One region of the Pseudomonas versuta genome, then DNA from elsewhere that is predicted to be linked to it. Evidence: predicted binding sites of a transcription regulator. Region 1 holds the regulator's gene; each other region holds the start of a gene.
What was found. Region 1 encodes FliA, which starts transcription of late flagellar genes. Its sites were predicted from a motif close to CTAAAGTTTNNNNNNNNNNNGCCGNTAA; they were not measured.

Region 1 (10,351 bases):
CGGCGCATACCCGCCCATGCTTTCAAAAACTTTGGCGGCCTCGATATCGCGGCTTTCGCGGGTCATGTAATCGACCTCCAGCACACTGCGGATCGCTTCAGGCTCTACACCGTCGACCAGCAATTGCAGGCCTTTGCGTGAATAGCTGTCAGGCTCGGCATCGGCCACGCTTTCGAGGCCCAGCAGCCCCTCCTTGCGGGCCGTAAGGCTCCAGTTGACGACCCGGTCAATGCCGGCAGCCATATCGATGCGCGGCGGAAACAGAATCCAGACCACATCTTTCATCGCCCGCTTGAAGGCAGTCACGGGCGACTGCAGCATCGCCGCGCCTACCGTGCCACCCAACACAATCAATGCCGCCGGGCCATTGGCCAGAGCCCCCAGATGCCCACCTTCCAGGTAGTTGCCGCCGATGATTGCGACGAAGGCCATGATGATGCCGATCAGGCTGAGCACGTCCATCAGTGACAGGCCTCGACCAGGTAGCGGCCGACATCGTCAAGGCTGTACACCCCATCGGCCAGGCCAGCTTTGACGATGGCCATGGGCATGCCGTAGATCACGCAGCTGGCTTCGTCCTGCGCCCACACCGTACTGCCGCCCTGCTTGAGCAGACGTGCACCTTCACGGCCATCGGCGCCCATGCCGGTCAAGACCACCGCCAAAACTTTGTCACCATAGGCCTTGGCCGCAGAACCGAAGGTGATATCAACGCAGGGTTTGTAGTTCAGGCGTTCATCGCCCGGGAGAATTCTCACCGTGCCACGCCCATCGATCATCATCTGCTTGCCGCCGGGGGCTAGCAGCGCCAGGCCAGGACGCAGCATATCGCCGTCTTCGGCTTCCTTGACGCTGATCCGGCACAGCTTGTCCAGACGTTCGGCAAAGGCTTTGGTAAAGGCCGCCGGCATGTGCTGGACCAGCACGATCGGGGCCGGAAAATTACCCGGCAACTGGGTCAGGACCCGCTGCAAGGCCACCGGGCCGCCCGTTGAGGTGCCGATAGCCACCAGCTTGTAGGCCTTGCGCTTTGGCGCAGGCGATGCCGCTGCCGGCGCAGCACGACTGGCCACCGGCGTGGTACGCACCGGGGCTGGCGTGGCGCCAGGCACTGCCAAACCGCCCGGGGCCGGACGGCTGGCAACAGGCGCCGGCATGGCCGCTGGTGGAGCACTGTAGCTGGACAGGCGACGGTTACTGCGCGAAATGCTGTGAACCTTTTCGCACAGCAACTGCTTGACCTTCTCGGGGTTGCGCGAGATGTCTTCAAAATTTTTCGGCAGGAAATCCACGGCCCCGGCGTCCAGCGCATCGAGGGTCACGCGGGCGCCTTCATGGGTCAGCGAAGAGAACATCAACACCGGCGTCGGGCAGCGCTGCATGATATGACGCACCGCCGTAATGCCGTCCATCAACGGCATTTCGTAGTCCATGGTGATCACATCGGGCTTGAGCGCCAGCGTCTGATCAATGGCCTCTCTGCCATTGGTGGCGGTACCGATCACCTGAATGGTTGGATCGGCCGACAGAATTTCCGAGACGCGGCGGCGGAAAAAACCGGAATCATCCACCACCAGGACCTTGACTACCATAAACACTCCGTTAGGCGGTACGAGGTGCACCGCCGGTGCCACCAGAATCAAATACGCCGCGAAGCGTAGTGCTTGAGCATGCTCGGGACATCCAGGATCAGGGCAATGCGGCCGTCACCGGTGATGGTGGCGCCCGACATGCCAGGCGTGCCCTGGAGCATTTTGCCCAACGGCTTGATTACCACTTCTTCCTGACCGACCAGTTGATCGACCACAAAGCCAATGCGCTGGGTGCCCACCGAGAGAATCACCACATGCCCTTCGCGCTGCTCTTCATGGGCCGCAGAGGCCACCAGCCAGCGCTTGAGGTAGAACAATGGCAATGCCTTGTCACGCACGATGACCACTTCCTGGCCATCGACCACATTGGTACGCGACAGGTCGAGGTGGAAGATTTCGTTGACGTTGACCAGCGGGAACGCGAACGCCTGATTGCCCAGCATGACCATCAGGGTCGGCATGATCGCCAGGGTCAGCGGTACCTTGATCACGATTTTCGAACCGCGCCCCAGGGTCGACTCAATGCTCAGCGAGCCATTGAGCTGGGCGATCTTGGTTTTCACCACGTCCATGCCCACGCCACGCCCGGACACATCGGAGATCTCGGTTTTGGTCGAGAAGCCAGGAGCAAAAATCAGGTTGAAGCAATCGTTCTCGCTCAGGCGATCGGCAGCGTCCTTGTCCATCAAGCCTTTTTTTACCGCAATGGCGCGCAACACGTTGGCGTCCATCCCTTTGCCGTCATCAGAGATCGACAGCAGGATATGGTCGCCTTCCTGCTCGGCGGACAGAATCACCCGGCCGCAGCGCGATTTACCGGCAGCTTCACGCTCTTCAGGGGTTTCACAACCGTGGTCGACCGCGTTGCGCACCAAGTGCACCAGCGGATCGGCCAGGGCCTCGACCAGGTTTTTGTCGAGGTCGGTTTCTTCGCCCACCAGCTCCAGGCTGATTTCTTTTTTCAACTGTCGCGCCAGATCCCGAACCAGACGCGGGAAGCGGCCGAACACTTTCTTGATCGGCTGCATGCGGGTCTTCATGACCGCGGTCTGCAGATCGGCAGTCACCACGTCAAGATTGGACAACGCCTTGGCCATCGCTTCGTCGTGGCTGTTGAGGCCCAGGCGCACCAGACGGTTACGTACCAGCACCAATTCGCCGACCATGTTCATGATGTCGTCCAGCCGCGCAGTATCAACCCGCACAGTGGTTTCGGCTTCAGAGGCCACCGGCTTTTCTGCGCTGGCCGCCAGTGCCCGGGGCGCCACGGCACGGGGAGCCTCGGGCGCACTGGCTACCGGAGCCGGCGCCTGGGCGGCTGCAACCGCTGCAACCGCAGGGCTCTGGGCAGAAAACTGGCCTTTGCCGTGCAACTCATCGAGCAGTGCTTCAAATTCGTGATCGCTGATGTGATCCGGGCTGACAGGCTCGTCAACCTGGTCAGGTGCCGCCACCAACGCATCGGTATTGAATGAACCTTTGCCATGCAACTGATCAAGCAAGGCTTCGAATTCGTCGTCGGTGATCTCATTGCTCACCGCCTCCGGCACCACAGGGACCGGCTCTGGCGCGACACTGGCAACCGCATCGGCGCGGAACTGGCCCTTGCCGTGTAACTGGTCGAGCAGCGACTCGAATTCGGCATCGCTGATTTCATCGCTGGCGGTTGGCGCTACAGGTGCCGGTGCGGGCTCGGCTGCAGCAGCCTTGACCGCATTGAGTGAGTCCAGCAGCATTTCAAATTCGTCATCGGTGATATCGCTGTTGTCGCTGGCCACCGATTCGGCAACCGCAGCCGGTGCGGCAACCGTCTGCACTGAAGCAGGCTCGGCCAGGCGCGCCAGGGCAGCCAGCAACTCAGGGCTTGCCGGCGTAATCGGGCTACGCTCGCGCACCTGGGTAAACATGCTGTTAACCGCATCCAGGGCTTCAAGAACCACGTCCATCAACTCCGAATCGACGCCACGCTCACCCTTGCGCAGGATGTCGAAAACGTTCTCGGCGATGTGGCAGCACTCCACCAACTCATGGAGCTGCAGGAAGCCGGCGCCCCCTTTTACAGTGTGAAAACCGCGAAAAATTGCATTGAGCAGGTCCGCGTCATCCGGTCGGCTTTCAAGCTCGACCAGCTGTTCGGACAGCAGCTCTAGAATCTCGCCGGCTTCAACCAGGAAATCCTGAAGGATTTCTTCATCGGCGCCGAAGCTCATGTACGTGCTCCTTGAAGTAGGACCTTTCGACGCCGGGACGGGTAACCCTTCCCGAGCGCCTACACAGTGCCTAGAAACCTAAACTGGAAAGCAAATCGTCAACATCATCCTGGCCGGACACGACATCATCACGTTTATCGGCATGAATCTGCGGACCTTCACCCTTAGTCAGGTTTTTTTGCGAATTATTTTCTGCGAGCAGTGCAGCACGGTCATGTTCGATCCCTGCAAAGCGATCGACCTGACTGGCCATCAGCACCAGCTTGAGCAAATTGCTTTCCACATCGGTCACCAGTTGCGTGACACGCTTGATCACCTGACCGGTGAGGTCCTGGTAATCCTGGGCGAGCAAAATGTCAGTGAGGTTGGCGGACACAACGTTGTTATCGGCTTCGCTGCGCGTCAAAAAGCTGTCAACCCGACGCGCCAGCTCGCGAAACTCCTCGGCGCCGACTTCTCGGCGCATAAAGCGCCCCCAGTCTGCGCTCAGGGCCTTGGCCTCGTTGCCCAGTCCATTGACCAGCGGTGTGCTGTTTTCTACCAGATCCATGGTTCGATTGGCCGCAGCTTCGGTCAGCTTCACAACATAAGCCAAACGTTCGGCGGCATCGGTGATCTGCGACACTTCTTCAGCGCGCGGCATGTTCGGATCGATGTGGAAGTTGACAATCGAGCTGTGCAACTCACGGGTCAGCTTGCCGACCTCCTGGTACAGGCCGCGATCGCGCGCCTGGTTCAGCTCATGAATCAGTTGCACCGCATCGCCAAACTTGCCCTTCTCAAGGCTGTCGACCAATTCGCGAGCATGCTTTTTCAGGGTCGACTCAAACTCGCCCTGTGTCGCTTCTTGATGCTCCATAGCGCCCCCCGGGAAACCGTTCAACCGATTCGATCAAAGATTTTTTCGATCTTGTCTTTGAGTGCGATGGCAGTGAACGGCTTGACCACATAGCCGTTGACCCCGGCCTGGGCCGCCTCGATGATTTGTTCGCGCTTGGCTTCAGCGGTCACCATCAGTACGGGCAGGTGCTTGAGTTTTTCGTCGGCACGCACATGGCGCAACAGCTCGATACCGGTCATGCCCGGCATGTTCCAGTCCGTCACCAGAAAGTCGATGTTGCCCAGGTTAAGGATCGGCAACGCCGTGATGCCGTCGTCCGCCTCCACCGTGTTGGTGAATCCGAGGTCACGCAACAGATTTTTAATGATCCGGCGCATCGTTGAGAAATCATCAACGATGAGGATCTTCATGTTCTTGTCCAATTCGACCTCCAAGCAGTCTTAAACGCGTTCCGTCTCTGGAAGCGCCATTCAATCAATCCGGTTTCGCACACGCCATGAATCAACGGTGGGAGCGGACTTGCGCGCGATGCAGGCAACGCGGCCTGCCTGACACACCGCGTCGCTCCCATCGCGGGCAAACCCGCTCCCACCGTAAATCAGCGTTTTCCCGCTAGTTTCAGTTCGCCCGCCACTGGCTCAGGCGCGCCCGCAATCGGGCTGCGCACTGGCTGTGCAACTGGCTGACGCGCGATTCGCTAACCCCCAGCACCTCGCCGATCTCCTTGAGGTTCAGCTCCTCGTCGTAATACAACGCCAGGACCAGACGCTCGCGCTCCGGCAACAGGCTGATCGCATCGGCCAATGCCGCCTGGAAACGCTCATCTTCCAGGTCGCGCGAGGGTTCAAGGTGAGCACTCGCGCCATCCTCATGCAGCCCTTCGTGTTCGCCGTCCTGCAACAGATCGTCGAAGCTGAACAGGCGACTGCCCAGGGTGTCATTCAAAATGGCGTAATAATCGTCGAGGCTTAACTGAAGTTCGGCCGCAACCTCGTGATCTTTAGCGTCACAGCCGGTTTTTGCTTCAATTACCCGAATTGCATCACTGACCATGCGCGTATTGCGGTGCACCGAGCGCGGAGCCCAATCGCCCTTGCGCACCTCATCGAGCATCGCGCCGCGGATGCGGATACCGGCATAGGTCTCGAAGCTCGCGCCCTTGGTGGCGTCGTATTTGGTCGACACTTCGAGCAGGCCAATCATCCCGGCCTGGATCAGATCGTCCACCTGTACGCTGGCGGGCAAACGCGCTAACAGGTGATAGGCGATACGCTTGACCAACGGTGCGTAGCGTTCGATCAGCTCATACTGGCTGTCACGCGACGACTTGCTGTACATGCGATAGCCGCTGGCGGTCATCAGTGCCGTCCCCCGCCTGCCTGTTGAACCAGACGCTCGACAAAGAATTCCAGGTGGCCCCGGGGATTGGCCGGCAGCGGCCAGGTGTCGACTTTCTGGGCGATGGCCTTGAACGCCAGCGAGCACTTGGAACGCGGAAATGCTTCATACACGGCACGCTGTTTTTGCACGGCCTTGCGCACACACTCGTCGTAGGGCACTGCGCCCACGTATTGCAGGGCAACATCCAGAAAACGGTCGGTAACCTTGGTCAATTTAGCGAACAGGTTGCGACCTTCCTGGGGGCTCTGGGCCATGTTGGCCAGCACCCGGAAACGGTTCATCCCGAAATCGCGGTTCAGCAGCTTGATCAGCGCGTAGGCATCGGTGATCGAGGTCGGTTCGTCACACACCACCAGCAGTACTTCCTGGGCTGCGCGCACGAAACTCACCACTGAGTCGCCGATCCCGGCAGCGGTGTCGATCACCAGCACATCGAGGTTATCGCCCAGGTCACTGAAGGCCTGTATCAGGCCGGCATGCTGGGCCGGGCTCAGGTTGACCATGCTCTGGGTGCCCGAGGCGGCCGGCACGATGCGGATTCCGCCGGGGCCCTGGAGCAGTACGTCGCGCAGCTCGCAACGACCCTCGACCACATCGGCCAGAGTGAACTTGGGGGTCAGTCCGAGCAGGACATCGACGTTCGCCAAACCCAGGTCGGCGTCCATCAACATGACGCGCCGGCCCATTTCTGCCAGCGCGATGGACAAGTTGACTGACACGTTAGTTTTACCGACGCCACCCTTGCCGCCGGTCACTGCGATCACCTGTACGGGATGCATGCTGCCCATGATCATTTTTTACCTTGTCTTTCTTAGACGCGGCTACAAAGCTGGCTGCGCGTGCCCACTGGCACAACACCTTGCAGACCATCGATGTAGGTACATTGGTACAAAATCTTGACTACCTCAGCCGACCTGTTTGGGAGGGCTTTGATAGATATCAGCGAACATATCGGCCATGGCCTCTTCGCTGGGTTCTTCCTGCATTTGCACACTCACCGCCCGGCTCACCAATTGGTGACGACGCGGCAAGTGAAGATCATCGGGGATCCGCGGACCATCCGTGAGATAGGCCACCGGCAGCCCGTGGCTGATCGCCAGGCTCAGTACCTCCCCCAGACTCGCCGTTTCATCCAGCTTGGTCAGAATGCAACCGGCCAGCCCGCACCGTTTGTAACTGAGGTAGGCCGCCGCCAACACCTGCTTCTGGCTGGTGGTAGCCAGTACCAGATAATTGCGCGCCTTGATGCCACGCCCTGCAAGACTTTCAAGTTGCAGGCGCAGCGCCGGGTCGCTGGCTTGCAAGCCGGCGGTATCAACCAGCACCACGCGCTTGCGCACCAACGGCTCAAGGGTCTGGCCCAACGACTGGCCAGGCGCCACGTGAGTCACGGGTACATTGAGAATGCGGCCCAAGGTTTTGAGTTGCTCCTGGGCACCGATCCGGAAGCTGTCCATGCTCACCAATGCAATATTCTGCGCGCCGTACTTGAGGACATAACGCGCTGCCAGCTTGGCCAGGGTCGTGGTTTTACCCATCCCTGCCGGGCCAACCATCGCAATCACACCGCCCTCTTCCAGCGGTTCAAGCTCAGGGGTGGCGATCATCCGTGCCAGGTGGGCCAGCAACATCCGCCACGCCTGACGCGGCTCTTCGATTTCAGCCACTTGTGCCAACAGGTCCCGCGACAGCGGCCCGGACAAGCCGATACGCTGTAAACGACGCCATAAATTCGCTTGTGCAGGCCGCGAGACTTGCATCTGGTTCCAGGCCAGCGAGCCCAACTGCACTTCGAGCAACTCACGCAGTACATTGAGTTCCGAGCGCATGTTGTCGAAGGCACGCTGGTCCATCGATGGCGCGGCCACCGGTGCCGGACGCGCAGGCTCCTGCAGTGCCTGCTCGGTCAAGGGTTCAGCGGCGGTCAGCGGCAGGCCGGCAAACAGCTGGCGGCTGACATCGGCATCGCCCTCAACGCGCAAACTCAACTCGGCCCGGGCCGAGACAATGCTGGACTGGGTCTTGCGCAGCTCTTCTTCCAGCTCGATATTCGGTACACGGGGTGCCAGCGCAGACAGCTTGTAGTCCAGCGCGGCAGTCAGTTCCACGCCCCCGGCGATACGGCGGTTACCGATAATGGCGGCGTCGGCCCCCAATTCATCACGAATCAGCTTCATGGCCTGACGCATGTCGGCGGCGAAAAATCGCTTCACTTGCATAAATCAAACCCTCAGCCGTTAGGGCCTACTGTCGCAACAATCGTGACTTGCTTGTTATCAGGGATTTCCTGGTACGCGAGCACATGCAGGTTAGGCACCGCCAGGCGTCCAAACCGCGAAAGCATCGCGCGTACCGGGCCTGCCACCAGCAAGATCACCGGGTTGCCTTGCATCTCCTGACGCTGGGCGGCGTCGATCAGCGAGCGCTGGAGTTTTTCAGCCATGCTCGGCTCCAGCAACACGCCCTCTTCCTGGCCTTGTCCGGCCTTTTGCAAACTATTGAGCAATATTTGTTCCAACCTTGGTTCCAAGGTGATCACAGGCAGCTCAGACTCAACGCCTACAATGCTTTGCACGATTGCGCGGGACAGCGCGACGCGCACGGCTGCAACCAAAGCGGCAGTATCTTGACTCTTGTGGGCATTGTTCGCGACGGCTTCGGCAATGCTGCGAATGTCGCGCACCGGCACCTGCTCTGCCAACAAGGCCTGCAACACTTTGAGCAACTGCGACAGGCTCAAAATCCCCGGCACCAACTCTTCGGCCAGCTTGGGCGAGGCCTTGGCCAGCAACTGCATCAACTGCTGCACTTCTTCATGACCGATCAACTCATGGGAGTGCTTGTACAGAATCTGGTTCAGGTGAGTGGCCACCACAGTGCTGGCATCCACTACGGTATAGCCCAGCGATTGCGCCTGACTGCGCTGGCTGACTTCGATCCACACGGCTTCCAGACCAAAGGCCGGGTCTTTGGTGGTGATCCCGTTGAGCGTGCCGAATACCTGCCCCGGGTTGATCGCCAGCTCGCGATCGGGGTAGATCTCGGCCTCGGCCAGAATCACCCCCATCAAGGTCAGGCGGTAGGCGCTGGGGGCCAGATCGAGGTTGTCGCGGATGTGCACGGTGGGCATCAGAAAGCCCAGGTCCTGAGACAGCTTTTTACGCACGCCCTTGATCCGTGCCAGCAACTGCCCACCCTGATTGCGGTCCACCAGCGGAATCAGGCGGTAACCGACCTCCAGCCCGATCATGTCGATGGGCGTTACGTCATCCCAGCCCAGCTCCTTGCTCTCCTGGGCGCGGGCCGGCGAAGGCAGCAGCTCTTGTTGGCGCTGCACTTCTTGCAGGGCCTGGACCTTGACCACGTTCTGTTTTTTCCACATCAGGTACGCCACGCCCCCCGCAACGGCGGCCAGGCTCAGGAACGAGAAGTGCGGCATGCCCGGCACAATCCCCATGACCGCCATTAAACCGGCCGACACCGCCAGCGCCTTGGGCGAGGCAAACATCTGCCGATTGATCTGCTTGCCCATGTCTTCGGAGCCGGAAGCACGGGTCACCATGATCGCAGCTGCAGTGGACAGCAAAAGCGATGGCAACTGCGCCACCAAACCGTCACCGATGGTGAGCAAGGCATACACCTTGCCGGCCTCGCTGAAGGTCATGCCGTGCTGGAAGATACCGACGGCCATGCCGCCGATCAGGTTGATGAACAGAATCAGCAAACCGGCGATGGCGTCACCGCGCACGAACTTGCTGGCGCCGTCCATAGAACCGTAGAACTCGGCTTCCTGGGCCACTTCCTGACGACGCTGCTTGGCCTGTGGCTGATCGATCAGGCCGGCATTGAGGTCGGCGTCGATCGCCATTTGCTTGCCGGGCATGGCATCCAGGGTGAAACGGGCACTCACCTCGGAAATACGCCCGGCGCCCTTGGTCACCACGACGAAGTTGATGATCATCAAAATCGCGAACACGACGATACCGACCACGTAGTTGCCGCCGATCACCACCTCACCGAAAGCCTGAATCACCTTGCCCGCGGCGCCGTGACCTTCCTGGCCGTGAAGCATCACCACCCGGGTCGATGCCACGTTGAGCGCCAGGCGCATTAACGTGGCAACCAGCAAAATGGTGGGGAACACTGCAAAGTCCAGCGGTCGCAGGGCGTACACGCACACCAGCAACACCACAATCGACAGCGCAATGTTGAAGGTAAAAAACACGTCCAGCAGGAAGGCCGGAATTGGCAACATCATCATTGCCAGCATCACCAGCAGCAACAACGGCACGCCCAACTGTCCATGA
Region 2 (10,351 bases), 1.9 Mb from region 1:
TACGCCCGTTGCGGGGGTTGCCAGGTGTGGTGCAACTGGAAATGTCCGCCTCCCAGGTGGGCATTTTGACTACGCCGCTGCGAGACCTCGAAGTACTGGCCGCGCACTTGCAGCAGCAAGGCTATCGCGTGCAGGCCGCGCGGCGTTTTGAGCAGTTGTCGGGCAGTTACGCGGCGGTGGCCGACAGTGCACAACTGGCTCAATTGCTGATGATCCTCGATGTCTTCCCCCGTTTTATCCGTGCTGCCCAGCGCGAAGGCATGCTGCGAGGTTTGCGTCAGCGGATCGAGGGCGTTCTGGACAAACAGTGGCAGACCCTGGAAAAGGCCCTGAATGATCCGGGGCATGACCGGCATCGTGTCCGGCTACTCATCAAGCGTGTGCGTTACGCAGCCGAAGCCTATCCGCAGCTGGATCGTTTGCCGGTGCTGGTGCTGGGCCGCTTGAAGGCGGCGCAAAAAGCCTTGGGTGAGTGGCATGACGCCTGGCAGTGGCTGGTCCAGGCTGAGCATCAACCTGATTTACAGCCTTGCGTGGAGCAATGGCAGGCAGCGCTGGAGCGCGGTGAAAAACACGCTGACCGTGCTTTGGTCAAATTGAGCGCGGCCTGTTTTCATTAGCAGGATCAGCAGGGGTTTTGGCGGATACAGCGCTGTGCCGAATCAGGTGGGTGAGTAGTATCGCGTCATATTTTTCTGTCTTGAGGTGCTCATGCAGTTTTTCGAATTGATCGAAGCGGTTCGGCGCAATCCATTGGACGTCACCATTACCCCGGACTGGGCTCAGGGCCGTGCCAGTTTTGGCGGTTTGATGGTGGCTTTGCAGTACCAAGCCATGCGCGCTCAGGTCCCGGCCGAGCGCGCTTTGCGTTCGTTGGCAGTGACCTTTGTCGGCCCTGCCGAGCCGGATGTGTCGATCAGTTTTGAAGTCGAAGTACTGCGTGAAGGCAAGGCCGTTAGCCAGGTACTGGGCCGCGCGGTGCAGAATGGCCAGGTAGTGACCCTGGTTCAGGGCAGTTTCGGCAGTGCACGTGAGTCTGTCATCAATCTGTCAGGGGGCACCGCGCCGCAGGTCAAGGCCCCGGAGGACAGCCCGCTACTGCCCTACATCAAGGGCGTGACCCCGGAGTTCATGCGCCACATGTCCATGGCCTGGGCTGTCGGCGCGCTGCCTTTCACCGGGCGTGGCACACGCGAAATCGGTGGCTGGGTGCGGTTTGCCGGTGATGTCAAAGACGAGCCGCTGACTGAAACCCATTTGCTGGCGCTGGTCGATACCTGGCCACCTGCGCTGTTGCCGCTGTTGAACAAACCGACAGCGGGCAGCACGCTGACCTGGACGATCGAGTTTGTGCAGCCTTTGCCACAAGCCAGCACGCTTAAGTGGTGCCAGTACCTTGCGGTGATCGAACATGCCCGCGACGGCTACGGTCATGTGGCGGCTAATCTGTGGGCACCGAATGGCGAATTGATCGCGATCAGCCGCCAGACCGTAGCGGTCTTTGGTTAATCAAAATGTCTGGCTGCGCTGCGCGGTTCTGTCTTCGAGCTTGCGGCCCTGGTGTTGCAAAGCCATGCCTGCGAACAGGGCCAGCAGACCGATGCAGGCAGTCACGGCGTTCTCACTGAATACGCCCCAGGCCAGCAGCAGAAAAGCCAGCACCATCATGGGAATTGCGATCAGGTTCAGTGCCTGATGCGCAGGGCTCAGATGGCTCTGCGGGTTGGAGCGCCATTGCCAGGCTGGCAGGTTTGGATGACGTTTGCCCATGATTGCTCTCCTTGTTTTGTTCAAGTGTTCAGCCTGGGCTGAACCGTATGGACAAAGCATATGCCGGGGTTGCGGGCTGGGCGAATCAACTGTGGCTATTGGCCCGATAGGGTCTTTTCTATAGTTTCAACTGGCCGATAGCCCGATTCAGTTCACCTGCCAGCGTCGCCAGCTGGTTGCTGGTCGTGGCGGAGTCGACGGTCTGCTGCACAGTGTTTTCGGTGACGTCACGGATGCTGACCACGGCCCGGTTCATTTCTTCTGCGACTTGGCTTTGCTGCTCGGCGGCCACAGCGATCTGGGTGTTGCTTTCGCGCATTTGCGCCACCGCGCGGGTGATCTCGGCCAGGGCGGCCCCGGCTTCCTGGGCCTGCTGTACACAGTCGTCGGCCTTGAATGAGCTTTCTTGCATAAAGTCCACGGCGTCCCGGGTACCTGCCTGCAAGGCCGAGACCATCGAAGTGATCTCGTCTGTGGACGTTTGTACGCGCTTGGCCAGATGTCGCACTTCATCGGCCACAACCGCAAAGCCCCGGCCCATCTCCCCGGCCCGGGCCGCTTCAATGGCGGCGTTTAACGCCAGCAGGTTGGTTTGTTCGGCAATGCTGTGAATCACGCTGACCACGCTATTGATTTTCTGACTGTCCTGGGCGAGTTGCTGAATCATCTCGGCGGTTGTTTGCACCCCTGTGGACAGGCTGGCGATGGATTGCTGCACGCGGCTGACCACTTGCTGTCCGCTGCCGGCCAGGTCATCTGCAGTTTGCGACAGGTCGCGGGTAGCACCGGCGTGCTGGGCGATGTGGTGGACAGTGGCTGACATCTGGTTGATCGCAGTGGCTGCCTGATCGGTTTCGCTCTGCTGGCCGAGCATGCCATGGCGTACTTCGTCCATGCTGCTGGCCAGGCGCGCGGCGCCGGCGTCAAGCTGCGCGGCAGTGTCGGCGACGGTATTCACCACTCGCTGGTAACCGGCCTGCATGGCATTAAAGGCACTGGCCATTTGTCCTACCTCATCGGTACAGGCCAGTGGTACGCGAGCTGACAAGTCGCCTGTTTGCTCGACATGCAGCATCACATCCTTGAGGGTATTGAGTTGGCTGAGCAAAAATCGGATCAACAGTTGCGAGGCTCCGAGCATGGCCAGCATCAGAACCAGCACGGCGACTGCATAGTTAGGCAGGCGCTCCATGAACACCTGAGCCAGGCTGGGGGCGTAAGCCAGTACCGCGATTTTTTGATCGTCGCCGCGAGTCAGCACCTGGGCACCGAGCAACGGGTTTTGCCCGAACAGTGGCATAGAGTTGATAGAAACCCAGCCGTTGGCATTGCTCAGTTGCGGCAGGGACTGGGCAGGTAAGCGCAACAAATGGCTGGCTTCAGGCCAGGCCGTGTCTGCGGGCCAGGCACCGAGCAGCTGCGCCTGCGCCAGGGCGCTGGCCTGAGCGGCATCACTGCGTGATTGCTGTTCAAGCTGCACCGCGTACAGCACCAGCAGCAGCGTGGTGACGAAAGCCACCGCGTTGACGGCCCAGAATTTGTATTTGAGCGAGATGTTGCTAAGCCAGGTACCCATGGAAGGTCTTCTCTGATTTTGCGGAACAATATTGGCAAGGTGCCATCATTGTGCCGCTATTCGAAGAAGGCCCGGTTGATATGGGTCAAGGATGGTGGTTGCTGACGAGGCTCGATGCATCCGACACGCCGGGGGGATGTTCGGCGACGGCTGCGCCGTCGATCGCAGCCTCGCAAAGCTCGTCAGCTGCTACAGGTTCGTTTTTGATCTGCCGGCCCCTTCGGGAGAGCCTTGAGTGGCGGCAGGGAGACGGTTCTAAAAGCTAAGCCGGCAGTCCAAAAAACGCCCGTGCGCAAGCCGTCGTATGCTCGGCCAGATCCTGTTCGCTCTCTTGGCGATGCACCGCCACCTCACGCAAAACTTCGGTCAGATAGGCCGGTTCATTACGGCCACTTTTCGGTTTCGGCCGCAAAGTTCTCGGCAGCAAATATGGCGCATCGCTTTCAAGCATCAGGCGACCCCGGGGAATATCGCGCACCAGCGGATGCAAATGAGTACCGCGCCGCTCGTCGCAAATCCACCCCGTGATACCGATGTGCAAATCCAGGTCCAGATAGCTGAACAGCGCTTTCTTTTCGCCGGTAAAGCAATGCACCACGGCCGCCGGCAAATGGTCGCGATAGTTGCGCAGGATCTCCAAAAGACGCTGATTGGCATCACGTTCGTGCAGGAACACCGGTAATTGCAGTTCAACCGCCACTGCCAAATGTTCTTCCAGCACTTTTTCCTGTTGCGGGCGCGCAGAGAAATCGCGGTTGAAGTCCAGCCCGCATTCACCCACGGCGCGCACTTGGGGCTCTTTGAGCAAGGCCAGTAAACGCTGGGCGCTGTCGCTGTTCCAGTCACTGGCCGAGTGCGGATGAACACCCGCCGTGGCAAACAGCCGTTGTCCGTTTTCGTCATGCTCGCGACACAGTTGCAAGGCCAGTTCACTGCCTTCAACGCTGGTACCCGTCAGGACCAGTTGGGCCACGCCAGCGGCGTAAGCACGTTCTAAAACCGCCTGGTGTTTGCCGTCGAAGCTGGAGTTGGTCAGGTTGACGCCGATATCGATGAGTTGCATGGTGCTACCTCAGGCCACAGGCCGAGAAGCATATCAGAGCTGTAGATTTATAAGAAAAACCAAGAACTACAGACAGTTATGGTTGTCTTTGAATGCCGCAACAACGCAATGCCCGGTCTTCTACAAGACGCATTGACTGTTTTGCGCGCTGTTCCCGGCGCTTAAAACCCCCAAAAGGGGCAACCGGTTGTCGGTTAATCCGACACGGCGCCGGGCTGTATTCTTTCCGGAGAACGGATGACAAGACCCACACTATTGATTGCGCTGTGCCTGCTGCTGTTGCCCTTGCCGGCACTGGCACGCCTGGCCGGACCGTTACAGGTCGGGCAGCCCGGTCAGGTCCGCGATCTGGCGCAGATCCGCAGCAGTCAGGTGTTGCGGGTGCTGGTCAACCAAAGCCGCAATAGTTCGGGAGAGGTGCAGGGCCAGGCGATTGGTGTTGAATATCACCGCTTGCGCGCATTCGAGCATTACCTCAATGGCCACGCCCGTGATGGCCAGGAAATCACCCTCAAAATCATTCCCAAATCCAAGGATCAACTGCTGGGTGCCTTGTCGCGCGGTGAAGGTGATCTGGTGGCCCCTGGGGAGTTGCTCGACTTCAAGCCCAGCCATGCCATCAGCCCCAGTGATCCGATCGTCGATGACGTGCCTTTGTTGCTGGTGGGGATTAAAGGTGAGCGCAGGTTCAGCCGTTTTGAGCAGTTGTCGGGGCGTACCGTGGCACTTACCACCGGCAGCGCAGCCGGTGCAGCGGTCAATATGATCAATCAGAAGCTGGCCCTGCGAAAATTGCCCGCGGTAAAAATCGAATGGGTGGACCCCAGTCTGGCCGTCGAAGACGTGCTGGAGATGGTTCAGGCCGGTATTTTCCATCTGACTATTGTTGAGCGACCGATTGCCGAGCGTTGGGCAACCTTGATGCCCAAGTTGCGTTTTGACCGTAAGGTTCTGGTCAGCGAGCCTGCTGCCATGCGCTGGTATGTACGGCGTGATGCCTCAATGCTACGGGCCAGCATCGACCGGTTTTTGCTCAGCTATAAAGCTCCCTCCGACCAGGACGTCGCTTTTGAGCGGGTGTACCGGCGGCTATACCGCGTGCATTACCCGTTGGCCCGGGCCGATCGCCAGAAGCTTGAAAAACTGCGGCCGATCCTGCAGAAACATGCGCGTCAGCAGGGTATGGACTGGCTGAATCTGGCAGCTTTGGCGTTCAAGGAGTCAACCCTTGACCCTGATGCCCGGGGTACTGGCGGCGCGACGGGGTTGCTGCAAATTACCCCGTCGGCAGCCCAGAGAGTGGGGGTCAATAATATTCAGAACGTGGATAACAATGTTCAAGCCGGGGCCAAGTATCTGGCGATGATCCGTCGCAAGTTCTTTTCCAGCCCCAAACTCAATGAGCGTGAACGCATGGCCTTTGTTCTGGCGGCCTACAACATGGGTCCGGAACGGGTACAGGGCATGCGGGCCGAGGCCAGGAGGCGCGGCCTGAATCCTGATCAATGGTTCTTCCAGGTGGAGCGTATTGCCATGGAGCAGGTGGGAATGGGGGCCGTCAGCTATGTTAATAGTGTGAATAAATACTATTTGGCCTTTGACCGGGAGCGTGACTCGCTGGAGCCAGTGAAGCCTAAGCTGGTCTCTCGCAAATAATCGAATAATTTGATTGTTATGTCGGGTTTATTCGACTTTTAACATTATGAAAACTGATTAATATGGCGAGAATTCCCCCCTGATGATCTAAAGGACTACACCATGAGCAAATTGATCCAAACCGTTCTGGGCACCCGTGCAGGCTATGGCCTGACAGTTTTACGGGTTTTCGTGGGCATCATTTTTGCTGCTCATGGCTCACAAAAACTCTTCGGCTGGTTCGGTGGTGGTGGACTTGCGGGGACTGCGCAATGGATGGAAAGCATTGGTCTGACGCCGGGCACCTTGATGGCACTGTTGTCTGGCGGTACTGAGTTTTTTGCTGGCCTGGCCCTGATTATCGGCTTGCTGGCCCGTCCTGCTGCATTGGGGCTGTCATTCACCTTGCTGGTGGCGATTTTCTCGGTGCATATCCATAACGGTTTGTTTATGGCCAACAATGGCTATGAGTTTGCGCTGGCGCTGTTGGGCGGTACGGTTGCGGTGTTGCTTGAAGGCGCAGGCAAGTTGTCCATCGATGGTGCTATCGCCAAATAAAGTGCAACGCTCTCTAAAAGGCCCGCCTGAAGCGGGCCTTTTTCGTTGTACGCGATTGTTGACAGTTGTAAGCAGGTTTATCTAGGATGTTTTCTTGCGCCGATTTAAACAGCTACTTGCGGGGCGCCAGAGGGTTCAAAGACCTTCTAAGAGGCTTAAAGCAGGCCTCGAAATACCGCTAAAGCGCTGGTTCGGTGTTGCCTCTCACCTGCCACGCAGAACCTTGAGGCGGAGAACCGAAACATGAGTCAAACACGTCCCCTTGTGCGTCTTGAGCCGATCACGGCCAACTTGAACCTGCGCAATCCAAAAATCCTTCTTGGCGGTAAACATCAGCCCACGCTGTTGCGTTATCTGGACGGCTGGCCGCGTCGCAAAGGTCGTGCTTCGGCATTTCTGATTCAGTTTGTTGAAGAGGGCGACAACCTGGCCCGCTTTGCCAGCAACAGCTTTGATCTGGCGGTGATTCAATCCCCCAGTGCCGAAAAAGCCGAAGTGGTGATCCGTAACCTGACACGTGTTTCGCGTCAGGGCCTGATCACCCTGCGCTGAAACTAGGGATACTCAATCGCTACGATGTACACCCATTGCTCTCCAGTGGGTGTCTGAACCTGTACTTCGGCATCCAGTGATTTTCCGATCAGCGACCGGGCCAGGGGCGAGTCGATGCTGATCAGGCCTTGTTTAAGGTCCAGTTCGTCGGGACCGACGATGCGGTAGCGCGACTGTTTGGCGTCTTCATCTTCAATTGTGACCCATGCCCCGAAGTAGACCTTGTTCGGGTCGCTGGGCTTTTCGCTGACGACCTTGAGGCTTTCCAGACGCTTGGTCAGAAAACGCACGCGACTGTCGATCTCGCGCAGCATTTTTTTGCCATAGGTGTATTCGGCATTTTCCGAGCGGTCGCCCTGGGCCGCAGCCTCACTGACCGACTGTGTCACTTGCGGTCTGCGCACGTGCCACAACTCGTGCAGCTCGGCACGCATCCGCGCTTCACCTTCGGGGGTGATCAGCGCGGTGCCGGCAGGGCGGGGAGGGCGATAGCGGCTCATGGGCATCCATTGGCATATGAAAAGCGCGAGTCTATCAGCCCTCGCGCAACACGGTTAGCGGGCTGGCATTGAGCGCCCTGCGGGTGCCAAACACACCTGCACCGCCGACCATTACTGCACCCAGTACGGGCAGAACCAGCAACCACGGGTGCGGGTGCCATGGCAAGTCGAAGGCAAATCGATACAGCACCAGACTCACCAGTTCGGTGCCCAGGGCTGCCAGTAAGCCGCTGGTAGCTCCCAGCAGGCCGAATTCTATACGCCGGGTCTTGATCAACAGTCGCCGCTCGGCGCCCAGTGCCCGAAGCAAGGCACCTTGACGGATGCGTTCGTCCAGGGTCGATTGCAAGCCGGAAAACAGCACCGCCATGCCTGCGGCCAGGACAAACAGCAGCACGTATTCAACGGCAATGGTGACTTGTGCAAGGATGCTGCGCAGCTGCGCCAGCAGAGCTTCGATAGGCAGAATGGTCACGGCCGGAAAGCTGCGCGACAGATCGATGATCTGCTGGTCATGGCCCGGGGCCAGGTAAAAACTGGTGAGGTAGGTGGCGGGCAAGTCCTGCAAGGTCCCTGGCTGGAAGATCATGAAGAAGTTGGGCTGGAAATTGTCCCAGTTGATGCTGCGTAAACTGGTGACCTGCGCCTCCCGATTGACCCCGGCTACGGTGAAGATCAGGTGATCGCCCAATTTGAGTTTAAGGCTTTCGGCAACTTTGGTTTCAACCGACACACCGGGTATGTCGTCGCCCGGTTGGGCTGTCCACCATGTGCCCGCCGTCAGTTTGTTTCCGGCCGGCAGGTCGGCGGCCCAGGTCAGGCTAAGGTCGCGCTGCACTGCTTTGTCGCCTGCCGAGTCTTTGCTGACGATCTCTTGTACAGGTTCGCCATTGATACTGATCAGGCGTCCGGGGACTACCGGGTACAGTGGCGCGGCCTGAGCTTGCAGCTCGTGCAGGCGGGCGCCAAAAGCCTCTTTGTCGGCCGGCAGGATATTCAGGGCGAAGTAGTTGGGCGCATCTTTGGGCAACTGATTTTGCCAGGTGTCGAGCAGCTCGCCACGCAGCAAGGCAATCAAGGCCATCGACAGCAGAATCAGGCCAAAGGCCAGTGCCTGCCCAGCCGCTGCCAACGGATGGCGCAGTAACTGGCCAAGCCCCAGACGCCAGGGCAGCGAAGCCCGGGCCAACAGGCGGCGAAGGCTCTGCAGGCCCAGCAGTAAAAGACCGCCGAGTACCAGCGCGGCAATGATACCGCCGCCAAGTAGGGCGAAAGTGAGCACCAGGTCGAGGCTCATGCGCCACATGATCAGCCCCAGTGCCAGTAACGCGGCGCCGTAAACTGTCCAGGTGCTGGCCGGGGTCGGCAATATGTCACGGCGCAGTACGCGCAGCGGCGGTACGCGCCCCAGCGCGGCCAATGGCGGCAAGGCGAAGCCGGCCAGTGCCACCAGCCCGGTGCCCATCCCGGCAATGGCCGGCATCAGACCGCCGGCGGGCACATCCGAGGGCAATAAATCATGCAGCAACGCAAACAGCCCCAGCTGGGCCACCCAGCCGAGCAGGGCTCCCATGAGGCTGGCCAGCAGCCCCAGCACTGCGAGCTGCAGGGTAAACAGCCAGAGGGTTTCTCGCCGAGACAGGCCCAGGCAGCGCAGCAGGGCGCTGGCATCAAGACGGCGATTGGCGAAGCGGGTTGCAGACAGTGCCACTGCGACACCTGACAGCAGCACCGCCACCAGGCTGGCCATGTTCAGGTAACGTTCGGCCTTGCCAAGCGCGCCGCCAATCTGCTGGTTGCCATCACGTCCGTCCAGCAGGCGCTGGTTGGCATCGAGTCCGGGCTTGATTACCAGGCGATAGGACTCAAGTGCCGGGGCGTCACCGCGCCACAGTTCGCGAAAGCTGACCCGGCTGCCGGGCTGCACGATACCGGTGGCGGCGAGGTCGTCCAGGTTGATGAGTACGCGTGGGGTGAGGCTGTAGAAGTTGCCAGCGCGGTCGGGCTCGTAGGTCAGGACACGGGCGATACGCACGGTTTTGGAGCCGACATCGATTTCGTCACCGACTTTCAAGTCCAGCGCTGTCAGCAGTCTGGCTTCGACCCAGGCCTCGCCTGGCTTGGGGCCACCACCGGGTTGCTCCTCTGCGTAGGGTTGCGCTGCGCTTTTTAGCTCGCCACGCAAGGGGTAAGCGCTGTCCGCCGCCTTGATACTGGACAGCTGAATGCCGTTGTCGGTGGCGATGACGCTGGAAAACTCCACGACCCGGGCGTGTTGCAGGCCCAGCTCGTTACCGACCTTGATTTGTTCTTCACGTGCCGGTGAGCTGCCATCCAGCACCAGGTCGGCACCAAGGAATTCGGTGGCGCGCAGCAACATTGCGCCATTCAGGCGGGCACCGAAGTAACCGATGGCCGTACTGGCAGCGACGGCGACCAGCAGTGCAAAGAACAGCACACGCAACTCACCGGCGCGGGCATCGCGCAGGAGCTGGCGCACGGCGAGGCTGAACAGGCGCAACATCGGCAAGCGTGCCATCAAGGCTCCAGGGGGCCGACCAAATGGCCGGCTTCAAGACGGATCAGGCGCCTGCAACGATGGGCCAGGCGTTCGTCGTGGGTCACCAGCACCAGCGTAGTGCCGCGTTCCTTGTTTAATTCAAAGAGCAATTCGGTAATGCGCTCACCGGTGTGACT
Region 3 (10,351 bases), 1.2 Mb from region 1:
GCGAGCAAGCTCGCTCCTGCAGGAGGGGGTTAGAACTTGATGAAGTGCTTGCGGTAGTGCTGCAGCTCGGCAATCGACTCGCGAATGTCGTCCAGCGCCAGGTGCGTGCCTTTTTTCACCAGGCTGTCGCGCACTTCCGGTGCCCAGCGGGCAACCAGCTCTTTAAGGGTCGAGACGTCGAGGTTGCGATAATGGAAGTAGCTTTCAAGGGTTTTCATGTGGGTGTACAAAAAACGCCGGTCCTGGCAAATGCTGTTGCCGCAGATCGGTGATTTGCCTTTAGGCACCCATTGCTCAAGAAAGGCGATGGTCTGCGCCTCGGCCTCGGCCATGGTGGTGGTGCTGTCCTTGACCCGCTGGGTCAGGCCGCTGCCACCGTGAGTGCGAGTGTTCCATTCGTCCATGCGCGCCAGCACTTCATCGCTGTGATGGATGGCGATAACCGGACCTTCAGCCAAGGTGTTGAGGTTGCTGTCGGTGACGATGGTGGCCATTTCAATAATGACGTCGTTATCAGGATCCAGACCGGTCATTTCCAGGTCGATCCAGATCAGGTTCTGCGCGTTGTTCATAAATGGCTCCTGGGCTTAGTCGCGCAGTTTAGCTTAGGCATGCAGCCCTCGTGCTAAACTCGCCAGCGTTTTACCCTCCTTATCGTTTATCAACACGGAACACCCATGGCCAAACGCCAGCTCAATCGTCGCCAAAACTGGCGCATCGAAAAGATCCAGGGCGAGCGCGCTGCCCGCGCCGCCAAACGTGAATCCAGTGCTGTCGAAGCACTTGAAGGCGGCGACCTGGGCGCCGAACAGCTCGGCCTGGTGATCGCGCACTTTGGGGTGCAGGTCGAAGTCGAAGCCCAGGAAGGCGAGCTGAAAGGCCAGATGTTCCGTTGCCACTTGCGCGCCAACCTGCCTGCACTGGTCACCGGTGACACCGTCGTGTGGCGCGCGGGCAACCAGGGGATCGGCGTTATCGTCGCCCAGTTGCCGCGTAAAACCGAACTCTGCCGCCCGGACAGCCGCGGTCAGCTAAAGCCGGTCGCAGCAAACGTCGACATGATCGTCATCGTGTTCGCTCCGATGCCCGAGCCGCACGCCAACCTGATCGACCGCTACCTGGTCGCCGCCGAGCACGCCGGGATTCGTCCCTTGCTGCTGCTCAACAAAGCCGACCTGATCGACGACCAGAACGCTCCGGCGCTGAATGCTTTGTTGGCGGTGTATCGCCAGCTGGGCTACCCGGTGCTGGAAGTTTCGGCGCACCACGGCGATGGCATGCAGCAGTTGCAAGCGCAACTGGACGGCCATATCAGCGTGTTTGTGGGCCAGTCAGGCGTGGGCAAATCGTCCCTGGTCAACAGCCTGCTGCCGGAGGTCAACCTTCGTGTCGGGCCATTGTCCGAAGTGTCGGGCCAGGGCACGCACACCACCACCACCGCACGCTTGTTCCACTTCCCGGGCGGCGGCGACTTGATCGACTCCCCGGGGATTCGCGAGTTTGGCCTGGGCCACGTGAGCCGGGCTGATGTAGAAGCGGGCTTTATCGAGTTCAACGACTTGATCGGCCGCTGCCGCTTCCGCGACTGCAAACACGACCGCGAACCAGGCTGTGCTTTGTTGATGGCGCTGGAGGATGGCCGCGTGCAGCAACAGCGCATGAACAGCTATCGCTCGATCATTGCCAGCTTGCCCGAGTCGAGTTACTGACCCCGGCGACTCTGCAGAAGCGAGCTGTAAAGCTCGCCCCTGCAGATCAGGGCGTGGCCGGAGCCTTATCGTCAAACAGGTTGAGCTTCTGGCGCGGTTCATGGGCCGGCATCGGCTGCTGATCCGCCGGCAAGGCAGTCGGATCAACCGGCGCCTTGGGCAGTTCTTGCGCCTTGACCGGCTCCGCACCCTGCTCACCCTCAATCGCCTTTTGTGCCTTTTTGGTCAGCACCACAATGTCGATCCGGCGGTTGACCGGGTTGGTCGGGTTGGCTTTATCAAACAGAGCCGACGAGGCATACCCCACCACCCGCGCCACCTGGCTTTGCGGGTAGCTGCCGGCCACAAGTGCGCGTCGGGCCGCATTCGCACGGTTAGCCGACAACTCCCAGTTGCCGAAATCACCACTGCCGGCATAAGGCGTGGCGTCCGTGTGGCCGCTGATGCTGACCTTGTTGGGCACCGCTTCAATGGTGTCGGCCAGGGCTAGCAAAATATCCTCGAAGTACGGCTTGAGCCGCGCACTGCCGACATCGAACATCGGCCGGTTTTCAGCATCCATGATCTGGATCCGCAGGCCGTCCGGGGTGATCTCAAACAGCAACTGGTCCTTGAACTTGCGCAACTGCGGGTTTTCTTCGACCTTGTTCTGCAACTCCTGCAGCAACAGTTCAAGACGCTCTTTCTCGACCTGCTCCGCCACGCTTTCGGCCTGGTCAGAATTAACATGATCAGAGTCGACGTTGATCTTCTCGGGCTGGGGCTGCAGCTGCTCTTCGGGGTTGAGCGTTTTGTCCGGCGCCAGCGCAGGCGTGCCGCCCAGGTCAATGGTGTAGGGCGTGCCGCTTTCGCTGAACCCGATCGGATCCTTGAAGTAACCGCCGATGGCAATCTTTTGTTCCGGGGTGGCGGCGGTCATCAGCCACATCACCAGAAAGAACGCCATCATCGCCGTGGCAAAGTCGGCGAAGGCGATTTTCCAGGCACCACCGTGATGACCTGATGCGTAGCGCTTGACGCGCTTGATGATGATCGGCTGATTGTTTTCCATCAATCAGCGACCGCGAACCACTTGCTCCAGCTCGGAAAAGCTCGGCCGGTGCTTGGGATACAACACTTTGCGGCCGAACTCGACCGCCAGTGACGGCGGCATGCCCGAGGCCGATGCGACCAGCGATGCCTTGATCGATTCGTATACGTTGAGTTCTTCCTTGGCATCGTGCGCCAGGGATGTGGCCAAAGGACCAAAGAAACCATACGCCGCCAGAATACCGAAGAATGTACCCACCAAAGCCGCACCTACGTGCTGGCCAATGGCAGCCTGATCGCCCTCCCCCAGGGAAGCCATGGTCACCACGATGCCCAGAACCGCCGCCACGATACCGAAGCCCGGCATACCGTCGGCAATTCCGGTAACGGCGTGGGAAGGATGCTCCAGCTCCTCCTTGAGGTTGAACAGCTCCATGTCGAACAGCCCCTCAAGCTCGTGGGGCGCCATGTTGCCCGACGACATGATGCGCAGGTAGTCACAGATAAATGCCGTCATGCGCTCATCTTTGAGCACGGTCGGGTATTTGGCGAAGATAGGGCTGGCAGCGGCATCCTCGACATCGGCCTCAATGGCCATCATGCCTTCGCGCCGGCTCTTGTTGAGAATCTCGTAAATCAGGCCCAGCACTTCCAGATAAAAAGTGTGGGAGAAGCGTGACCCGAACATGCCCAGTGATTTTTTGATCACGTGCATGGTCATGTAACCCGGGTTGGCCTGCAGGAATGCACCGAACGCCGCGCCGCCAATAATCAGGACCTCGAACGGCTGAATCAGCGCCCCGATCTTGCCGTGGGAAAGTACGTATCCGCCGAGTACGCTCGCGAACACGACGATGATGCCGATAATTTTAGCCATAGATAAAAAGTACTTATTGAGTCGGGTTCAAGATCATATTCAAGCGTGGAGAAACTCTACTTCTCCTTATCGGCAAATCTGCGCCAGACTATAGCCGGTAAAGGCGAAAAACCATTCTGCCCTTTTGGGGCGTGCAACAAATTGATGATGACCGCGCACCCATCATGACCAGAGAAACCCTCCCGCCACTAGCAACACCCTCAACCCTGGATACCTGGGTCCAGCGCCTTGATGCCGCTCAATTGCCGGTCCCGCTGCATAGCCATGCGCTGGTGTGCAAGGCACTCAACGACAGCCGCCGCTCGTTGCGCGACATTAGCGAAGTGATGCAAGACAGCCCCGCACTGGCGCTGACCCTGATCCGTGAGGCCAACCAGCACCAGCAGAGCAGCCTCAGCGAACCTGCCGAGAGCCTGGAAGTCGCCATCAATCGACTGGGCCTCAAACGCACCCAGACGCTGCTCGAACAGATGAACGCTTTGCCGAATGAGCAAATCCCCCTGGCGTTCCGGCAAATCCAGCTCATCAGCCAGCATGCGGCGCAACAGGCCGTCGGCCTGTTCGGCAATCGTCTGGCACGGCTGTGGCAGGAAATCTACTGGGGCAGCCTGCTGTTTCTCTCGCCGCTGTGGGCACTGGCGCTGACCTATCCAGAACTGCTCGAAGAATGGGAGCTACGGGTCATTCACAAAGGCGAGCACGCCAGTGGAGTCGAACAGAAACTGTTCGGTGTCCGCCTGTTTGATATCTGCCTTTCACTGGCGCAACTGTGGCGACTACCGGCATGGGTGCTCCAGGGCTACAGGGTCATGCTTGAAGAGCAGCGCACGCTGGTCAGTGTGTTGCACATCGCCCGCGACACTCATAACCCGCTGCGCCAGCAACAGCGGCTGGACGCCGATCCGGCCCTGCGCCGCTGGCTCAATCAACCGGCCAACAGTGTGTTGCTGGCCAACGGCCTGGCGCTGTCGGCTCAATCCGGCTGGGACACCCCGCACAACATGCGCTGGCAGTTGCTGACGGCGCTGTACCTGCAGACCACACTGGATGATGTGCAGCAACTGGTGCACCAAAACGCGGCGAGCAGCGCTCGCTATCATTCGGTGCCTGACCTGTGGCACCCGGCACAAGCCCTGCTCTGGCCATGGGATACACGCCTTGCCAATCACGCCCGGCAACCCGCTGCACCACCGTCTGCCGAGGCGCTGGCACTATGGCGCAAACTGTGTGGGCAGCTGCTGGCAGAGCCGAGTTCATTCGCCAACGCAATGCACCTCACCACCTGTGCCCGCGAGGCCCTGCTGGCCTGTGGCATGCAACGGCTGATGCTCCTGAAGGCAGATAAAACAGCCACCACCCTGCAGGTTTGCGAGGTGTCCGGGTTGCCCGCGGCGGCATTCGACATCAGCTTTACCATCAGTGAAAGTACCGCCCTGCAACGCTTGATGATGCAACCTGCGCAAGTACGCCTGACTCCCGGGAATAACACGACGATTTCTTCGGTCCTGCCTGCCAACTTGCGCCACCTGTTCCCCGGCGAGCATCTGCTGCTACGCTCGCTGAGCAGCAATGGCCGAGTCGTGATGCTGCTCGTGGCTGACCAGGGTGGCGGCATGTTTTGCGAGACCAGCGTGCAGGCATTTGGCAAAACCGCGCAATGCATCGAGAAAGCCCTGAATAGCTTTAGCTCTCGCGGGCGCTAGCCTTGCGCTACAATCCCTCCTTTTTTCGCTCTGGAGACCTCACATGCCTGACTTCTCTGGCTTGGCGCTGGTAATTGAGCCCAGCGACCTGCTCGCACGGCTCAACACCCCCGAACTGATTGTGGTCGACCTGACCAGCGTTGCGCGTTACGAGTCAGGGCATATCCCGGGCGCGCGTTTCGTCGATCCCAAACGCACGCAACTGGGCCAGCCGCCGGCACCCGGCCTGCTGCCGACCCTGCACTCTCTGGAGGCGTTGTTCGGCGAACTGGGGCACAACCCCAACGCGGTCTATGTTGTTTATGACGACGAAGGTGGCGGCTGGGCCGGGCGCTTTATCTGGTTGCTCGACGTTATCGGCCACAAGGCCTATCACTACCTGGATGGCGGGATACACGCCTGGATCGCCGAGGGCTACTCGCTATCCACCGAAGTGCCGCCAGCTGTGGGCGGCCCGGTCGAGCTGACCTTGCATGACGAACCCATTGCCACCCGTGAATACCTGCAAAGCCGTCTGGGCGCTGCTGACCTGGCCATCTGGGATGCACGCAGCGCCGCCGAGTACGCCGGTGAAAAAGTGCTGGCAGCCAAAGGCGGGCATATCCCCGGCGCGAAAAATTTCGAATGGACCGCGGGCATGGATAAAAGCCGCAACCTGCGCATTCGTACCGACATGGCGCAGATCCTCAAGGATCTAGGCATCACGCCGGACAAAGAAGTGATTACCCACTGCCAGACTCATCACCGCTCTGGCTTTACCTATCTCGTTGCCAAATCGCTCGGTTACCCGCGCGTCAAAGGCTACGCCGGCTCCTGGGGCGAATGGGGCAACCACCCCGACACCCCCGTCGAGCTGCCTGTCAAAAACTAAGGACCTGCAATGAAAAAGCGTTTGTTTCTCCTGAGCCAGTACCTGTTGCCGCACCACCTGTTGTCGCGCCTGGCCGGCTGCATTGCCGAGTGCCGCGTGCGCTGGTTCAAGAATGCGTTCACCACCTGGTTCGCCAAGCGTTATCAAGTGGACATGTCCCAGGCGCTGGTAGAAGACGTTACGGCTTACGAGCACTTCAACGCCTTCTTCACCCGAGCCCTGAAAGACGGTGCCCGCCCTCTGGATCAAACCCCGGGCGCGGTACTGAGCCCGGCCGACGGTGCAGTCAGCCAATTGGGCCCGATCGAGCACGGCCGGGTGTTCCAGGCCAAGGGCCACAGCTACAGCGTGCTGGAGCTGGTGGGCGGCGACGCGGCGGTTGCTGCGCAATTCATGGGCGGCGAGTTTGCCACCATTTACCTGTCGCCCAAGGACTACCACCGTGTGCACATGCCACTGGCCGGTACCCTGCGTGAAATGATCTACGTGCCGGGCCGCCTGTTCTCGGTCAACCAGACCACAGCCGAAAACGTACCGGAGCTGTTTGCCCGCAACGAGCGTGCGGTGTGTATTTTTGATACTGAGCGCGGCCCGATGGCCGTGGTATTGGTCGGCGCCATGATCGTGGCATCGATTGAAACCGTCTTTGCCGGCCTGGTGACGCCGCCTAAACGCGAGCTGAAAACCTTCCGCTACGACGAGGCTGCCCGTGCACCAATCCATCTGGAAAAAGGCGCCGAACTGGGTCGCTTCAAGCTGGGTTCTACTGCGATCGTGCTGTTCGGCCCGGAGCAGGTCAAATGGGCTGAAAATCTGACGGCGGGTTCGCCGGTGATGATGGGGCAAGGCATTGGTGGCCCGGCTAACGCCGAATAACACCTGATCCCTGTACTTGCTCGCGATCTTAAAAGCTCGCGAGCAAGCTCGCTCCTGCAGGGCTTCGTTAGCCCTGGCTGTTACGGTCGCGCTGGCCCAGCAGGTACAGCACGGCATCCAGACCCAGGGTCGAAATCGCGTGGCGGGCCGACTGTTTTACCAGCGGCTTGGCGCGAAACGCTACACCCAGACCGGCAATCGCCAGCATTGGCAGATCGTTGGCGCCATCACCGACCGCAATGGTCTGCTCCAGTAACAGCCCTTCCTTGATCGTCAGCTCTCGCAGCAAGTCAGCCTTGCGCTGTGCATCGACAATCGGCTCAACCGCCACCCCGGTGACTTTTCCGTCGACCACCTGCAGCTCGTTGGCAAACACGTAGTCGATACCCAGCCGCGCTTGCAATTGCTTGGCGAAGTAGGTAAAGCCGCCCGACAAGATGGCAGTTTTGTAACCCAGACGCTTGAGCTCGGCGAACAGCACCTCGGTGCCTTCCGTCAGGCGCAGCGATGCACCGATGGAGTCCAGCACGCTGACGTCCAGACCTTTAAGCAGCGCCATGCGCTCCTTGAAGCTGGCCTTGAAATCCAGCTCACCGGCCATCGCACGCTCGGTGATGGCGGATACCTGCTCGCCCACGCCTGCAGCTTTTGCCAGTTCGTCGATGACTTCGGCCTGGATCAGGGTCGAGTCCATGTCAAAGACCGCAAGACGACGATGGCGACGGAACAGGGTGTCTTCCTGCAACGCGATGTCGACATTGAGCTCCTGGGCCAGACCAAAGAATGCCGCACGCAAGGCTTCAAGATCGGTGGGGCCACCGCATACACGCAACTCGATGCAGCTTTTGCTCAGTTGCGTCGGCGCATCCAGCGGTACACGACCCGACAGGCGATCCGTCTGCTCGATGTTCAACCCGTGCTGGCTGATCACCGATGTCACGCGCTGCAGTTCATAGGCCGTCACCTGGCGGCTCATCAACGTCACCACATGACGCTGCTGGCTTTGCTCATTGACCCAGCGCTGGTAGTGATCCTCGGTAATCGGGTCAAAGCGCAGTTGCAGACCCTCTTTAGCGATCAGGGGCTGCAGGTCCTTGAGTACCGCCGACACCTGTTCCGCTTGCGGAATTTCAACCAGAAAACCCAACGACAAAACGCCATGAATGACGGCCTGACCAATGTCGAGAATGTTCACACCATTGCTGGCCAGTACGCCGGTAATGGCCGCAGTGAGACCCGGACGGTCCTCACCCGTGATGTTTATCAGGACGATTTCGCGCAAGGCACACCCCCATTCGCTAAAAAAACCGCATTCTACCTACTTTCAGTGACCATCGGGCATCGCCAAGGCTTTGCCGCCCCGGGGCTGCTCGTTATACTGCGCTCCAACTTAACGGACTAAGAGCCGCGCTCAGTGAACCGGCCATTGCCTGTCAAAAACGATAATTTCTTCCTGCTGATCTTCCGGGCCTTGCGCGATCGTCGCGTTCCGATTGCTCTGCGTATTGCCACCCACAACGTGATTCTGGTCGCGTTGGCGCTGGTCATTTATGCGGTGGTGATGGGCCTGCAATTCAAACAGGCCATGCACGAACAAGCCGATGCGCTGGGTCAGAGCCTGACCACCCAAACAGCCACCTCGGCGACCGAGTTGCTGGTGTCCAACGACATCCTCAGCCTCAACGTGCTGCTCAACAACCTGACCAAAAACCCCTTGGTGGCGCACGCCGCTATTTATAGCGTCGATAACCGCATCCTCGCCGAAGCCGGGCAACGCCCGAAGAACGGTCTGCTGGGCGAAACCCAGGGCGTTTACCAGACCAAAATCACCTTTCAGGATGTGACCGCCGGGCATCTGCGCATCAGCCTGGACATGAACCAGTTCGAGCAGCCGATGACCATCAGCTTGCAGAGCATGGGCATTTTGAGCGCCATTCTGCTCGCACTGGCGCTGGCCTTGAGCCTGCGTCTGGGTCGCCATATCACCACGCCCCTGTTGCAGTTGCGGGTATGGCTGCGCGAACCGGACCCTTACACCCCGGCGATTACCCGCCAGGATGAAATCGGTGATCTGGCGCGCCAGCTCCACAGCCGGCTGGCCCCGCCTGCTCCAGAGCCGGAGCCAGAGCCCGAGCAGGAAGAAGACTACGACGACAGCGATTACGAAGACGCCGAAGACAACGAGCCGACATTCGAAGTACGCAACCTGAGCAATCCGGATTTCGATGAAACACCGCCCGCGCCCGCTCCCAAAGCAGCGCCACGGCAAGTGATAAGCACCGAAGAAGACGAGAGCGAAGAAGACCCGTTCGCTGATTTGCGCGACACCTCAACTACCGCCGCGGCGCCAAAAGCCCTGGCCAAAGCCCAGCCGGCCACGCCACAACCGAGCGCTGTACTGGCAGTGCAACTGGGGGCGCAAGAACAACTGCGCCGCTTGCCCCGCGCCCGTCTGATGGAGTTGCTCGAGCGCTATCGCGACTGCCTTAACCAGGCTGCCTCGCTGTACCAGAGCGAGCTGCACACGCTGAACGACGGCAGCACCCTGATGCTGTTCCATAGCGAAGACAGCGGCGACGACTACCTGACCAATGCTATCTGCTGCGGCGAGTTGCTTCGGGCCCTGGGTCACGCCTTGCAGATCGAAGTTGCGGACAGCGGCATCACCCTGCAATTGCAACTGGGCCTGGTACTGGGCGAAGGCCTGAACGGCCTGAGCCAGATCGATCTATTGCTGACCGAAACCGCACAGGACGCCCTGGCCCTGTCGCAACACAGCCGCAACTTGCTGCTGGTGGAGCGCAAGATCAGTGATGACCCGCTGATCCGTCAACGCGCCCGCATCCGCCCTATCGCCAGCCCCGAAGGTGCCTGCTGCGTTGAGCGGCTGATGGAGCCCTACCCGTCCATGCTCGAGCGCCAGTTGGCACGAATGCATGAGAACCGCGTATAGAGGCCACCCCCTGCTGGAGCGAGCTTGCTCGCGAGCCATGCGCTGAAAAGCTCGCGCCTACAAAGGCAGGGCAAAAAAAACGCCGCTTTCCCATTTCCGGGTAAGCGGCGTTTTTTATTGTGTGAACTGACTCAGAAGCGGAACACTTCCATGTCAGTACGTATCGGTGAAGCCATGGGAATTCTCGGCTTCTCCGTCTGCTTGGGGGCCGGCTTGGCTTCAGGCTTGTGCAGCTCAACCAGCGGCGGCTGATTGGCCAGCGGGGCAAGCGCCACTGCCAATTGCTTGCTCAACTGTTGCAACAACTCGCCCTGGGCCTTGACCTGGGCTGCC

Region 2: AOC04_RS04185 (methyl-accepting chemotaxis protein) is a predicted target of FliA. The motif match lies at 3,555-3,582, and genes of this name have one in related genera.
Region 3: motA (flagellar motor stator protein MotA) is a predicted target of FliA. The motif match lies at 3,682-3,709, and genes of this name have one in related genera.

What each region holds. Positions count from the first base shown of each region.
Region 1 covers NZ_CP012676.1:2,833,267-2,843,617, forward strand. Annotated here, with positions in the region: gene AOC04_RS12580 (flagellar motor protein) at 1-462, opposite strand, end outside; gene AOC04_RS12585 (protein-glutamate methylesterase/protein-glutamine glutaminase) at 462-1,592, opposite strand; gene AOC04_RS12590 (chemotaxis protein CheA) at 1,640-3,802, opposite strand; gene AOC04_RS12595 (protein phosphatase CheZ) at 3,873-4,661, opposite strand; gene AOC04_RS12600 (chemotaxis response regulator CheY) at 4,682-5,053, opposite strand; gene fliA (RNA polymerase sigma factor FliA) at 5,262-6,005, opposite strand; gene fleN (flagellar synthesis regulator FleN) at 6,002-6,832, opposite strand; gene flhF (flagellar biosynthesis protein FlhF) at 6,950-8,263, opposite strand; gene flhA (flagellar biosynthesis protein FlhA) at 8,275-10,351, opposite strand, start outside.
Region 2 covers NZ_CP012676.1:901,257-911,607, forward strand. Annotated here, with positions in the region: gene AOC04_RS04170 (CHAD domain-containing protein) at 1-620, shown strand, start outside; gene AOC04_RS04175 (acyl-CoA thioesterase) at 712-1,509, shown strand; gene AOC04_RS04180 (hypothetical protein) at 1,510-1,770, opposite strand; gene AOC04_RS04185 (methyl-accepting chemotaxis protein) at 1,889-3,346, opposite strand; gene AOC04_RS04190 (TatD family hydrolase) at 3,609-4,409, opposite strand; gene AOC04_RS04195 (MltF family protein) at 4,647-6,065, shown strand; gene AOC04_RS04200 (DoxX family protein) at 6,168-6,602, shown strand; gene AOC04_RS04205 (hypothetical protein) at 6,846-7,154, shown strand; gene greB (transcription elongation factor GreB) at 7,157-7,654, opposite strand; gene AOC04_RS04215 (ABC transporter permease) at 7,689-10,193, opposite strand; gene AOC04_RS04220 (ABC transporter ATP-binding protein) at 10,193-10,351, opposite strand, start outside.
Region 3 covers NZ_CP012676.1:4,046,933-4,057,283, forward strand. Annotated here, with positions in the region: gene orn (oligoribonuclease) at 30-572, opposite strand; gene rsgA (small ribosomal subunit biogenesis GTPase RsgA) at 678-1,709, shown strand; gene motB (flagellar motor protein MotB) at 1,756-2,760, opposite strand; gene motA (flagellar motor stator protein MotA) at 2,764-3,615, opposite strand; gene AOC04_RS18165 (HDOD domain-containing protein) at 3,780-5,318, shown strand; gene AOC04_RS18170 (rhodanese-like domain-containing protein) at 5,362-6,189, shown strand; gene asd (archaetidylserine decarboxylase) at 6,199-7,065, shown strand; gene serB (phosphoserine phosphatase SerB) at 7,133-8,347, opposite strand; gene AOC04_RS18185 (AhpA/YtjB family protein) at 8,480-10,018, shown strand; gene AOC04_RS18190 (PqiC family protein) at 10,150-10,351, opposite strand, start outside.